Regions from separate parts of the Enterobacter nematophilus genome, predicted to be linked through region 1. Evidence: riboswitches for the same ligand, from Rfam matches in the RefSeq annotation. Region 1 holds a riboswitch; the other holds the start of a gene.

Region 1 (4,211 bases):
CCGAGCGCGTAAGAGTGAACAAACGGACAGGGTGGAAATGTTCGAGGAAGCGATCCGACGCTTTGACGAATGGCGAGCAACGCCAAATTTCACCCCAGTGACCAGCTAACCCAGGAGGAAACCAGAATAATCGAGAAGAAAACCAAACTACCGCCGTCCACATCGTTAATGATCCCTGATGCGACATTTCAGATTCTGTTCAAAGAAGCAAAGCGCCGAAAAATGAGCGTAAGCGCACTACTTCTTGAAGAGTGTCAAAACCTGGCGGTTAAATATTCGAAAGCTGGCGCGTAACAACCACGTTTCAGCGTCAAAACCCAACCCACGAATGAGAAGCGGAGAAAACCAAATGAAGAGCATTCGTAACTTACTGAGCATACATAGGAGCAAACAACAATGGCAAAAACACTCGCCCAGATCCAGGCAGACCCAAAATACAAATACACCGACAAAGGTGGAAAAGTAAGAGATCGTACTCTCAACATTCCCCACTACTTCAAAGAAATACCATTTATCTATTCTCCACTTCTTGAAAAAGGAAGGGTAAAGTTCAGCGCCAGGATGCAAAAGTTATATTGCTACGTAGCAGACTGGGAGAGATCCGGCGGTGTTTGTTACGAAGAGCAATCCGAGCTTGCAAAGGTTTGTGATTTATCTCGACCAAAGACAAACGACCTGATCGAATTGATGGAATCCATCGGATTATTATCAGTAACCAAAATCGAAGGACGACGTAATTTAGAGTTACGAGCACTTCCGCTAACTGATGCGCACATTACCCCACCAGAAGCACTGACAGTTCAGCCTGATATTATTTCTGATGTAGTGCCACACCAGCCAGCGCCTGAAATTGCGAAGACCGCAGCAACCCAAGAAGACACACCAGCGATAACGCCTCAAAGAATTCGTATTTCTGACGCAGTGAAATATCTGTTTGAAAATCTGTCACTACGACGAGAGGACGAGAGCTTTTATTCCTGGTCAGCACGAGTGCTTCAACGAATCGGAATAGATCATTCAATGGGAACTGAGCAACTATTTCAGGAAACACACCCGTATGAATACACCCAGATTGAACAATCAACGATACCATTTTAACCAAGAGGATTATGATTACCCCGCTCTACATTTTCTTATTCTTTCGCGCTGTTTGGTACATTACCAGCCGCATCCAAAAAAAAAGAACACTTAGGAACTACACTGACGAAACTCTTCAGTGACGTTTTCTACGCGAGTCGTTTTTAGAAGCACGTTTAGATATTCAACAAGTTTTGTCATACAGATATGGGGTACAAACTGAGGTACAAGGTGGGGTACAGCGTGAAGAAGCGATGACTGAAAGGGCTGGCTTGCAACAGCAAGCAACTTGCCCTAAGCTGGCAAAAAGTATAGAGATTCAATCTTCATGACTCGGGGTGCCCCATCGCTGATGGGCTGAGAAATACCCGTATTACCTGATCTGGATAATGCCAGCGTAGGGAAGTCAGATGCCTTCCCGGTCATCGCTTCTTCACGCAAGGCAGGAGCGAACCTATGCAGCCTGACCTGCTCGATTTACACGTTTTACACCACTTCCGAACCCGTTCTCCGCTGACCCATTGTATGACCAACGATGTCGTACAGACCTTTACGGCTAACGTTTTGCTGGCGCTTGGCGCATCCCCTGCAATGGTGATTGAGGCCGAAGAGGCTGAACAGTTCGCCGCCGTCGCTGATGCGCTGCTGATTAACGTCGGCACGTTGACCTCTCCGCGGGCGCAGTCGATGCGTCGGGCGATTGAAAGCGCGGTGGCGGCAGGCAAACCCTGGACGCTGGACCCGGTTGCGGTGGGCGCCCTGACGTTCCGTACCCGTTTTTGCCATCAAATCCTGGCCCTGAACCCGGCCGCCATTCGCGGCAACGCCTCCGAAATCCTGGCCCTTGCCGGAATGAGCGCGGGCGGGCGCGGCGTTGATACCACCGACACCGCCGCCAGCGCGTTGCCTGCCGCTCAGGCGCTGGCCCGCCAGACCCATGCCATTGTGGTCGTCACCGGCGAGGTGGACTACATCACCGACGGAGAGCGGACCCGAACGGTCACGGGCGGAGACCTGTTAATGACGCGCGTGGTGGGAACCGGATGCGCGCTCTCTGCCGTTGTGGCGGCAAGCTGCTCGCTGCCGGGCGACCGGCTGGATAACGTTGCCGCCGCCTGCGGATGGATGAAGCGAGCCGGAACGGTGGCCGTTGCGCAGTCACAAGGGCCAGGCAGTTTTGCCAGCGCGTTCCTGGATGCGCTCTATACGCTGGAGGAGCAGGCATGAAACGGATTAACGCTCTCACCATAGCCGGTACCGACCCCAGCGGCGGGGCGGGCATCCAGGCCGATCTGAAAACCTTCTCGGCCCTTGGCGCGTACGGCTGCTCGGTGATTACCGCGCTGGTGGCGCAAAACACGCGCGGCGTGCAGTCGGTCTACCGCATCGAGCCGGATTTTGTTGCCGCGCAGCTGGATTCGGTGTTCAGCGACGTGCGTATTGATACCACCAAGATCGGCATGCTGGCCGAAACGGACATTGTGGAAGCGGTGGCCGAGCGGCTTAAGCGCTATCAGGTGCAAAACGTGGTGCTGGATACCGTCATGCTGGCAAAAAGCGGCGATCCGCTGCTCTCCGCCTCCGCCGTTGAGACGCTGCGCAGTAAGCTGCTGCCGCAGGTGGCGCTTATCACGCCCAATCTGCCGGAAGCCGCCGCGCTGTTAGGCACGTCGCACGCGCAAACTGAACGGGAAATGAAAGAGCAGGGGAACGCGCTGCTGGCGATGGGGTGCGGGGCGGTGCTGATGAAAGGCGGCCACCTGGATGACGCTGAAAGCCCGGACTGGCTCTTTACCCGCGACGGCGAGCAGCGTTTTACGGCTCCGCGCGTGCAGACCAAAAACACCCACGGCACGGGGTGCACCCTCTCCGCCGCGCTGGCGGCGCTGCGCCCGCGGCATGACGGCTGGGCTGAGACGGTGCGAGAAGCGAAAATCTGGCTCTCGGCGGCGCTGGCAAAAGCCGATACTCTGGAAGTCGGTCACGGTATTGGGCCGGTTCATCATTTTCATGCGTGGTGGTAACCCAGTATACTGGCAGGAAACACCACGCCTGAGAAAACAGAGATGGAACAAGCGCATACCCGGTTAATCGCTCAACTGACTGAACGGATCGCCGCGCCTGACAACACGCCGCTGTACCTGAAATTTGCCGAAACGGTAAAAAATGCGGTGCGCAGCGGCGTGCTGGAGCACGGGAACATTTTGCCCGGCGAGCGCGATCTGAGCCAGTTAACGGGGGTGTCGCGGATCACCGTGCGCAAAGCGATGCAGGCGCTGGAAGCCGAGGGTGTTGTCACGCGAGCCCGGGGTTACGGCACGCAAATTAACAATATCTTCGAATACTCGCTCAAGGAAGCGCGCGGGTTCTCTCAGCAGGTGGTGCTGCGCGGTAAAACGCCAAACACGCTGTGGGTCAACAAGCGCGTGGTGAAATGCCCGGAAGAGGTGGCGGGCCACCTGTCGCTGGAGCCGAACAGCGACGTCTTTTTGCTGAAGCGTATTCGCTATGTTGATGACGATGCGGTGTCGATTGAAGAGTCCTGGGTGCCGGTCGGGCTCATTCCCGAACCGGATGCGATAGGGATTTCGCTGTACGACTACTTCCGCAGTCAGAATATCTTCCCGCAGCGCACCCGTTCACGGGTCAGCGCCCGCATGCCGGACAGCGAGTTTCAGGCGCACATTAAGATGGACGAAAAAATACCGGTGCTGGTGATCAAGCAGGTTGCGCTTGACCAGCAGCACCGGCCGATTGAGTACAGCATCAGCTACTGTCGCAGCGACCTATACGTCTTTGTGTGCGAGGAGTAATTCCTCAAGTGTGGGCGCGCAGTCCCCGCCGCGGTGGCTGACCACCCAGGACGCCACGGCATTCCCCAGCAGAACGGCATCCGCCAGTGACCATCCCGCCGCCAGCCCGGCAAGCGTGCCGCCCGCGTGGCTGTCGCCTGCGCCAATGGTGTCCACGACCGTGGCGGGAAACGCCGGAACAACGCCCGAGGCACCACCGTCATACCACGTAGCACCGTCTTTATCATGGCGCACTATCAGCGCGGCGCCGAAGCGCTGCTGCCACTCCACACCCAGGTTTTCAGCCTCAACCCCCAGCCTTTCAGCAGCGAGCTCCGCTTC
Region 2 (4,211 bases), on a different contig from region 1:
TGCATCAGTTCTTCCAATATTTTCAGCCGTTGCTCTGCACACTGGCGGGCCAGCCAGGACGATCCTTTTGTCGCTGAAAAGTACTGCTGATAAAACTGACGTGCGGTAGACCTCTTCATAATTTACCTCCTCACTTCATCGGGAAGAATTATTGGCTTAATATAGGGATTAATAAATTGCTGATTTTTTGTCAGGTGTTCCTCTTTTATGCCATCCGGTCGACTGCAACAACAATTCATCCGCCTGTGGCAGTGCTGCGAGGGTCAATCGCAGGAGACCACGCTTAACGAGCTGGCAGAACTCCTCAACTGCTCTCGCCGCCATATGCGCACGTTACTCAACACCATGCAGCAGCAAGGCTGGCTAAGCTGGGAGGCCGAGGCCGGACGCGGCAAGCGCTCACGCTTGACCTTCCTCTATACCGGTCTGGCGCTACAGCAGCAGCGGGCGGAGGATCTGCTGGAGCAGGACCGCATCGATCAGCTGGTGCAGCTGGTGGGCGACAAGGCCGCCGTGCGCCAGATGCTGGTCTCGCATCTGGGGCGCAGCTTTCGTCAGGGCCGCCACATTCTGCGGGTGCTCTACTATCGGCCGATGAAAAACCTGTTGCCCGGCACGGCATTGCGACGTTCTGAAACCCACATGGCCCGGCAGATATTCAGCGGTCTGACGAAAATAAATGAGGAAAATGGGGAACTGGAAGCGGATATCGCGCACCACTGGCAGCAGCTTTCCCCCCTGCACTGGCGTTTCTTTTTACGCCCGGGCATTCACTTCCACCATGGCCGCGAGCTGGAGATGAGTGACGTCATCGCCTCTCTGGAGCGCGCCCGCACGCTTCCGCTCTATTCGCACGTCTCGCGGCTCCACTCCCCCACGGCCTGGACGCTGGACATTGAACTGTCTCAGCCGGACAAATGGCTGCCGTGGCTGCTGGGCTATGTGCCCTCAATGATCCTGCCCGGCGAATGGCGATCGCTGAACAATTTTGCCAGCCTGCCGATTGGCACGGGCCCCTACGCCGTGTCGCGCAATAACAACAATCAGCTCAAGATCCGCGCCTTTGATGACTACTTTGGCTATCGGGCGCTGATCGACGAAGTGAACGTCTGGGTGTTACCGGATCTCAACGAAGAGCTGAGCGCCGGCCTGACGCTGGAGGGGCCCACAACAAGCGAAAAGGCGTTCGAAAGTCGCCTGGAGGAGGGCTGTTACTACCTGCTCTTTGACAGCCGCAGCCACCGCGGAGCAAACCACGACGTCCGCAGGTGGATCAGCCATGTTCTGGCCCCGGCGAACCTGATTTATCACGCCGAGGATCAATACCAGACCTGGTGGTTCCCGGCATATGGCCTGCTTCCGCGCTGGCACCATGCTCAGCCGGTGCGCAGTGAAAAACCCGCCGGGCTGGAGACCATTACCCTCAGCTACTATCGCGATCACATTGAGCACCGTTTTATCGCGAAGATCATGAGCAAGCTGCTGGCGGCCGAAGGCGTGACGCTGGCGATTCAGGAAGTCGATTACGATGAATGGCACCGCGGGGATGTCGTCAGCGATATCTGGCTCAACAGCGCCAACTTTACGCTGCCGCTGGATTTCTCGCTCTTTTCTCACCTGTACGAAGTGCCCCTCATTCAGCACTGTATCAAGCGGGACTGGCAGCAGGACGCCGCGAAGTGGCGGGCAGGCGAAATGGATCTGGCCGCGTGGTGCCAGGAGCTCCTGGCCGGACAGACGATCGTACCGTTGATCCACCACTGGCTGCTGATCCAGGGACAGCGCAGCATGCGCGGCCTGCGGATGAACACCCTGGGCTGGTTTGATTTTAAATCCGCCTGGTTTGCGCCGCCGGAGCCATAACGCTTTCGTAATATTCACCAAATCATTACAATAGCGCCGTTCTCAACGGGGTGCTGCATCACAGATGTGCGCTGAGATAATACCCGTCGAACCTGATCCGGATAACGCCGGCGAAGGGATTTGAGGCTGTCGCTCAAAATCCTTTGCCACTCAACCCTGAGGTGCAAAGTGTTAAAAAACGTTCTTCCCCTGCTGGCGCTGTTTGCGCTGCCTGCTTTCGCGAAACCCGTCCTGACGGTCTACACCTACGACTCCTTCTCCGCCGACTGGGGCCCTGGCCCGGTGATGAAAAAAGCCTTTGAAGCCGACTGCGACTGCGAACTGAAGTTCGTGGCGCTGGAAGATGGCGTATCGCTCCTCAACCGTCTGCGCATGGAAGGGAAAAACAGCAAGGCCGACGTGGTGCTTGGGCTGGATAACAACCTGCTGGAAGCCGCGACGCAAACCAAACTGTTTGCCAAAAGCGGCGTGGCGGCAGATGCCGTCAACGTGCCGGGCGGCTGGAAAAATGACACCTTCGTGCCGTTCGACTACGGCTACTTTGCTTTTGTTTACGACAAAAATAAGCTGAAAAACCCGCCGAAAAGCCTGAAAGAGCTGGTGGAAAGCGACCAGAAGTGGCGCGTGATTTACGAAGATCCGCGCACCAGCACGCCGGGCCTGGGCCTGCTGCTGTGGATGCAGAAAGTCTATGGGGATAACGCGCCGGAAGCGTGGCAGAAGCTAGCCGCTAAAACCGTCACCGTCACCAAAGGCTGGAGCGAAGCCTACGGCCTGTTCCTGAAAGGGGAAAGCGACCTGGTGCTGAGCTACACCACCTCTCCGGCCTACCACATTATCGCCGAGAAGAAAGACAACTACGCCGCCGCGAATTTTGCTGAAGGGCACTATCTGCAGGTGGAAGTGGCGGCCCGCACCGCCGCCAGCAAACAGCCTGAACTGGCGGAGAAGTTCCTGAAATTTATGGTTTCACCGGCGTTCCAGAACGCCATTCCAGCGGGCAACTGGATGTATCCGGTCACCAACGTTGCGCTACCGGCAGGCTTCGAGCTGTTGACCAAGCCAACAACCTCGCTGGAATTTACGCCGCAGCAGGTCGCCGCGCAGCGTGCAGCATGGGTAAGTGAATGGCAACGCGCCGTCAGCCGTTAATTCCCGGCTGGTTAATCCCCGGCCTGCTCGCCGCCATGCTGATGGTGGTGGTCAGCCTGGGGGCATTTCTTGCACTGTGGTTTAACGCGCCAGAGAGCGACCTGCTCGCGCTCTGGCACGACAGCTATCTCTGGCACGTTATCCTGTTCTCCTTCTGGCAGGCGTTTCTTTCTGCGCTGCTGTCTGCGATCCCGGCCATTTTCCTCGCGCGGGCGCTATACCGACGGCGTTTTCCCGGCAGGCAGGCTCTGCTTCGCCTGTGCGCTATGACGCTGATCCTGCCGGTTCTGGTGGCCGTTTTTGGCATCCTGAGCGTCTACGGTCGTCAGGGCTGGCTGGCCTCGCTCTTCGCATCTTTGGGGCTGGAGTGGACCTTCTCTCCCTACGGGCTGAAGGGCATTCTGCTGGCACACATTTTCTTCAATATGCCGATGGCGACGCGCCTCTTTTTGCAGGCGCTGGAGAACATACCCGGCGAGCAGCGCCAGATTGCCGCCCAGCTCGGCATGCGCGGCTGGTCGTTCTTCCGCTTTGTCGAATGGCCGTGGCTGCGACGCCAGATTGCCCCTGTTGCCGCGCTGATCTTTATGCTCTGCTTCGCCAGCTTTGCCACCGTGCTTTCGCTCGGCGGCGGACCGCAGGCTACCACCATTGAGCTGGCGATCTATCAGGCCTTAAGCTACGACTACGATCCGGGCCGCGCCGCGCTGCTGGCGATGGTGCAGATGGCGTGCTGCCTGGCGCTGGTGCTGTTGAGCCAGCGTCTGAGCAAAGCCATTCCCGCTGGCAGTAATCAAATCACCGGCTGGCGCGATCCGCAGGACAGCCTGCACAGCCGCATCTCGGATTTTATACTGATCGCGCTGGCGCTGCTGCTACTGCTGCCGCCGCTGCTGGCCGTCATCGTTGATGGTTTAAACCTTAATCTTATGTCCGTCCTGCAACAGCCCGTCCTGTGGCAAGCGACGTGGACCTCGCTACACATCGCGCTGGCAGCCGGGCTGGTCTGTGTGATCCTGACCATGATGCTGTTGTGGAGCAGCCGCGAGCTCTACGCGCGTCATGCTCGTAAAGCCGGACAAGCGCTGGAGCTGACGGGCATGCTGATTCTGGCGATGCCGGGTATTGTGCTGGCGACCGGTTTCTTTTTGCTGTTTAACAGCACCATCGGCCTGCCGGAAAGGGCCGACGGCATC

Evidence for each region. A riboswitch is a leader RNA that binds a small molecule or an ion and turns the genes downstream of it on or off. The one in region 1 is predicted to bind thiamine pyrophosphate.
Region 2: linked by a shared signal. The riboswitch ahead of thiB (thiamine ABC transporter substrate binding subunit) and the one ahead of thiM (hydroxyethylthiazole kinase) in region 1 are both predicted to bind thiamine pyrophosphate.

Annotation. Positions count from the first base shown of each region.
Region 1 is NZ_JAPKNE010000002.1:250,992-255,202, forward strand. Features, by position in the region: gene OSH03_RS07885 (hypothetical protein) at 397-1,098, shown strand; TPP riboswitch at 1,402-1,498, shown strand; gene thiM (hydroxyethylthiazole kinase) at 1,534-2,304, shown strand; gene thiD (bifunctional hydroxymethylpyrimidine kinase/phosphomethylpyrimidine kinase) at 2,301-3,101, shown strand; gene OSH03_RS07900 (GntR family transcriptional regulator) at 3,144-3,890, shown strand; gene OSH03_RS07905 (PfkB family carbohydrate kinase) at 3,864-4,211, opposite strand, start outside.
Region 2 is NZ_JAPKNE010000004.1:158,939-163,149, forward strand. Features, by position in the region: gene sgrT (glucose uptake inhibitor SgrT) at 1-119, opposite strand, end outside; gene sgrR (HTH-type transcriptional regulator SgrR) at 208-1,863, shown strand; TPP riboswitch at 1,900-2,000, shown strand; gene thiB (thiamine ABC transporter substrate binding subunit) at 2,032-3,015, shown strand; gene thiP (thiamine/thiamine pyrophosphate ABC transporter permease ThiP) at 2,991-4,211, shown strand, end outside.